DNA from 2 places in the Novosphingobium sp. 550D genome. Region 1 is predicted to be linked to the other one. Evidence: riboswitches for the same ligand, from Rfam matches in the RefSeq annotation. Region 1 holds a riboswitch; the other holds the start of a gene.

Region 1 (2,461 bases):
GGGATGGTTGATGTTCGAGGGAATGATGGCGCGGCCCCGCGCCACTTCTGACCGCACGAACTCGCCCGTCACGAAATCGGGGATTTCCGCGCCCCAGCTTTGCCCGTCACGCTCCAGCTTTTCCTTCAGGATGGCGCGGCCAAGGTTTTCGCGCTGGGCCACATATTCCATTTCGGGGGTGACGATGCCGCGGCGGGCATAGTGCATCTGGCTGACATTGGCCCCGGCCTTGGCGCGCAGGGGGCGGGTGTTGACGCCGGGGAAGGCGGGCACGCCGCCGCTGCGATCCGGGCCTTTCAAGCCATTGTCTTCGGGCTTGATCGCGCGGCCTTCATAGTCCTCGACATCGCCGCGTGCCAAAATCCATTCGCGGCGCAGCGGGGCAAGGCCGGCGGCAATATCGATCGTGGCATTGGGATCGGTATAGGGGCCGGACGTGTCATAGACCCGCACCGCAGGTTCCCTGGCCGACGACTCCAGCGCGATTTCGCGCATCGCTACCTTGATTTCGGGATGGCTGGGCGAAGGGACGTAAATCTTCTTCGAGCCACGGATGGCGCCGGTGGTGACGCCAATTTCAAGGGGAGAGTTGATGTCGGCCATGGATGTCTTTCTGCTGTCTATCCGAAGCGGGCCATACCAATCACGGTCATGACAAGCCCGATAAGAGTGGTGATGCCGGCCCAGCCCTTGTGAAAATTACCAAGGGTTTTGAGCCACATCTGGGTGTAAAGATCGCAGGCGAATAGGATGGCCAAAGCCTCGGCCATCATCAATCCGCCCAGCGCCTTGATGATGCAGGTAAGAAGGTCATGCGGTATCCATGGATTGGCCAGATAAACGAGCGACCCCACCATCAATTCCAGCATACCGCACAGGAATTGTAGGGCGGGTGATCCTTCGACCTCGCCGATCATGGTCTGCCAAACGCCCGGTTGCCTAAGCGCCCCTGCTCCTGCGGCCAAGGCGGCCAGACCAAGAATAAGAGCGCTCCAAGCCGTGGGATCTCCAGCTTCCTGCATACCTTCTCCTTTGTTTTTTCGTTTTTTATTCGCCTTTTTTCTGCGGCGTCAGGAGAGGAGGAGCGGGGGGCACCATACCGGGCCGACAGACTCGTTCCCTCCCTACGCCCGGATTAACGGGTTCAGGTTCAACGGGTCGTGGGGCGTTACGCCCACCTCTCAGCCACATGGCTCCCCGGGGATATTGATCACAGGTTATGCCAAGGCGCGGCCCTTGGCAAGCGCGCGTTGCGGGCGAATTCGCGCAGAATTGGGTGGATTTGTCAGGGGCGGTTCCGGCACCGCCATCGTCCCGGTCGGCCATGCCCCAAACAGCATCGCAGCCAAGATAAATTTCCTTGGCATTTGCCTGTTTGGGCGGTTGCCGGTTGGTCTGGGGTAACATAGACTCTGGTCTATGGCTGGACATGACACGGATATTGCCATCCTCGGGGGCGGATTGGCAGGCGGGCTGGTGGCGCTGGCCTTGGCGGCGCGTCGGCCCGATTTGCGGATCATGTTGGTGGAACGGGACGAAAGGCTGGGGGGCAATCACCTCTGGTCCTTTTTCCTCAGCGATATTCCGGTTTCCGCGCGATGGCTGCTTAAACCTTTGATCGTGGCGCGTTGGAGCAGTTACAGCGTCCGCTTCACCGGCAAGCGTCGCCATTTGAGCAGCCCCTATCGCACGATATCCAGCGATCGCTTTGACGCGGTCCTGCGCGAAAGCCTGCCCCAAGGTTCGATCCTGACGGGCGCGACCGTGACGGCGTTTGATCGCGGGGGCTTCACCCTTGCCGATGGGCGAAAGTTTCGCGCGGGCGCGGTGATCGATGCGCGCGGGTCAACGGCCTTTCCCGGCATGCGCGGCGGGTGGCAAAAATTCGTGGGCCAGATGCTGCGCACCAGCGCCCCCCATGGTTTGACCGCCCCCATCGTGATGGACGGCAACCGGACCCAGCATGACGGGTTCCGCTTCGTCTATGCCCTGCCTTTTTCGCCCGATACGGTGTTTGTCGAGGATACCTATTATTCCGACACGCCCGACATTGATGCGCCCGCCTTGCGCGAACGCATTGCCACCTATGCCAAAAGCAAGGGGTGGACCGTCGCCGAGGTCCTGCACGAGGAGCAGGGGGTGTTGCCGGTCGTGGCCGATGGCGACCCCCATGACCTGCGCGACAATCGACATGGCGTGGCGCGGATTGGCGTGGCGGCGGGATTGTTTCACCCGCTGACGGGCTATTCGCTGCCCACGGCGGTACGGGTGGCGGCGATGATTGCCGATATGCCGGACCTGTCGGGCCCGGTGTTGGCCGCCAGGGTCGAGCAATTTGCCCGCGACCATTGGAAATCGGGCGGGTTCTACCGCCTGCTGGCCCGCATGTTGTTTGGCGCCGCCGTGCCGGATCAGCGCCACCGGGTCTTTGCCCGCTTTTACCGCCTAAATGACAGGTTGA
Region 2 (2,461 bases), 1.6 Mb from region 1:
TTGCCCAGAACCGTGGCCAGACCCGAAGCATCCGCGCCGGGCAGATTGATCGGCTGGGTCAATTCCTCGGTGCCCAGATAATTGCCCGTGGTGGTCAATTGCATCCCATAGGGCGAATTGCCGTAACCCCATTGCAGATACGTCGTGGTGTCCAACGTCAAACGGTCGTTGATCTGAATATGCACCGGGGCCGAGAGATAGATATTGCGGAACGGCGCACGATAGAAACGCCAGTAACTTGTATCGCCAACCGTATAATTCTTCTCGAAATTATATCCGCGCCCATAGGCTTTCCAATCGGCCAGAGAGGGGCTGGGATAGGTCGAAGTCTTGGCCTCGTTGAACGAGACGGCGAGACTGGCGCGATTGCCCTGCCCCCATTCCTTCAGCAATTTGCCGTCAATATGGTTGCGCAGATCATAGCCCGCCCCGCGCCAATTGTCGGCGCGATTGTTCGAATAGGACACAAAGGCGCGCAAGCCGCTGTTGCCGATAGTGCCGGTGTCGAAGCGGACAAAGCCGCGCCGTTCATTATACGAACCCAGCGAGAAATTGACCAAAGCCCCCCGCTTCTTGGCCGGATCATCCAGCGTCAGCGACAACAGCCCGCCCGTCGCGCCCAATGTCGGCGAATCCATATCCACCGCGCCTTGCGTCAGGGCGACCTGACGGATGTTTTCCGCGTCCGCAAATTGCGATGGATAGGCATAATAATAGCCGATGTCATTCTGCGGCGCGCCTTCCATCAACACGCCGATCTGATCCTGCCCCATCCCGCGCAGGGTCAGGCTGGAGGTTGCCGAAAGGCCGTAGGGATCGGTGGACGACACATTCGCGCCGGGCAGCAGGCTGACCAATTGGAACGCGTTGAGCGTCGGGGCCTGCTTGATGATGAAATCGGACGAAATCGCGCTGATCGCCTTGGGCGCGGTCTGGTCGGGCAATAGACCTTCGGGATCGGGATGACCGGTCACGCGGATGACGGCCGGATCATCGGCTTCTGCCGCATGGACCTGCGTCGCAAAGCCGGCCATGGAAACCGCCATCGAAAGCGCCAGCGCGCGCCCGCAGCCCCCCAGCAAACGCAAACGGATCAAATCGGCAGCCATCATCTTTTCCACGTCTCGCGCACTCCAACGGGAGAGACAACGGACTGGCCGCCAACCCTCCCTACGCCGGTGTCAACCGGATCAGGTTCAGCGGGTCGTGGTCTGCTGACCACCTCTCAGCCGCGCAACAGCGGCCCCCCGGGGATGCGCGGCCTCTAGGCGTTCTTTGGGCTTGTGGGAAGTCCTGTTGCGCATGCGATGCAACAACGATGATCGACTGCGACATTTTGGGCATAGCAACACTACGCCCCGATGGTGCTGGCCGGATGGCTTTCAGCGAAAACTGAGCGAGAGCGCGTGATAGAGTTTGGGGCGGCACACCAAAGAGCTGACCCAATCCGCGATCAACGCCGTGCCGAACAGAGGCAGGATCATCCCCCGGTCGGCAGTCATTTCCATCACGATGATGATCGCCGTCAGGGGCGCCCGCACCACCCCGGCAAAATAGCCCACAATGCCCAGCACCACGATGGCCCCGCTGGAATGTTCGGGAAAGGCCATCGACAAGGCCTGCCCCAAACCGGCGCCAACCGAGAGGGTGGGCGCGAAAATGCCCCCCGGTGCCCCGCTGATGGCCGTGGCCATCGTCGAAATCAGCTTTGCCGGACCGAACAACAGCGATGCCTGATGCCCTTCGAGCAAGGCGCGCGTGGTTTCATACCCCGTGCCCCATGACAGGCCGCCACTGGCAATTCCGGTCAAGGCGACGATCAAACCGCAACCCCCGGCCAGAAGCAGCGGACGCGCCTTGATCCGCACCAGCCAAGGCGCCCCGGACCAAGCCATCGCCACCATCACACGCGAAAACAATCCGCCCAGCACGCCCCCGATCACCCCGGCCAGAGGCACGACCAGCAACATGGCATGAAGGTCCAGCCGGGTGCTCATCGCCCCGAAATAGACATAGTCACCCGACAGGCCCAGACTGACCAGACCGGCGATCATCACCGCGGCCATCACCTGCACCGCGACCTTTTGCTCAAAGGCCGACGCCAGTTCCTCAATCGCAAAGGCCACCCCGGCCAAGGGCGTGTTGAACGCCGCCGCCACACCTGCCGCGCCGCCTGCAATCACCACGCCGCTGGTCACGGGAATGCGAAGGATGCGGTTTACCGCCACCATGATGGCGGCGCTGATCTGGACCGTCGGCCCTTCGCGCCCCGCCGAACCACCGGCCAGAAGGATCAGGATTGTGCCAAAGAATTTGGCCAATGCGGTCGTGGGCGACAGCAAGGCCTTGGCCTTTGCCCCATCAGGTTTGTGACAGGCCGCCATCACCTGCGGAATGCCGGAGGCGCGTGCCAAGGGCCAATAGCGCCGCGTACACCACACAACCGCCATGAACAGGGCGG

Evidence for each region. A riboswitch is a leader RNA that binds a small molecule or an ion and turns the genes downstream of it on or off. The one in region 1 is predicted to bind thiamine pyrophosphate.
Region 2: another riboswitch for thiamine pyrophosphate. It lies ahead of AC2S2E_RS13215 (TonB-dependent receptor); the one in region 1 lies ahead of AC2S2E_RS02990 (hypothetical protein).

What each region holds. Positions count from the first base shown of each region.
Region 1 covers NZ_CM171613.1:626,059-628,519, reverse strand. Annotated here, with positions in the region: gene thiC (phosphomethylpyrimidine synthase ThiC) at 1-603, opposite strand, end outside; gene AC2S2E_RS02990 (hypothetical protein) at 621-1,022, opposite strand; TPP riboswitch at 1,105-1,210, opposite strand; gene crtY (lycopene beta-cyclase CrtY) at 1,420-2,461, shown strand, end outside.
Region 2 covers NZ_CM171613.1:2,793,974-2,796,434, forward strand. Annotated here, with positions in the region: gene AC2S2E_RS13215 (TonB-dependent receptor) at 1-1,034, opposite strand, end outside; TPP riboswitch at 1,151-1,260, opposite strand; gene AC2S2E_RS13220 (chloride channel protein) at 1,383-2,461, opposite strand, start outside.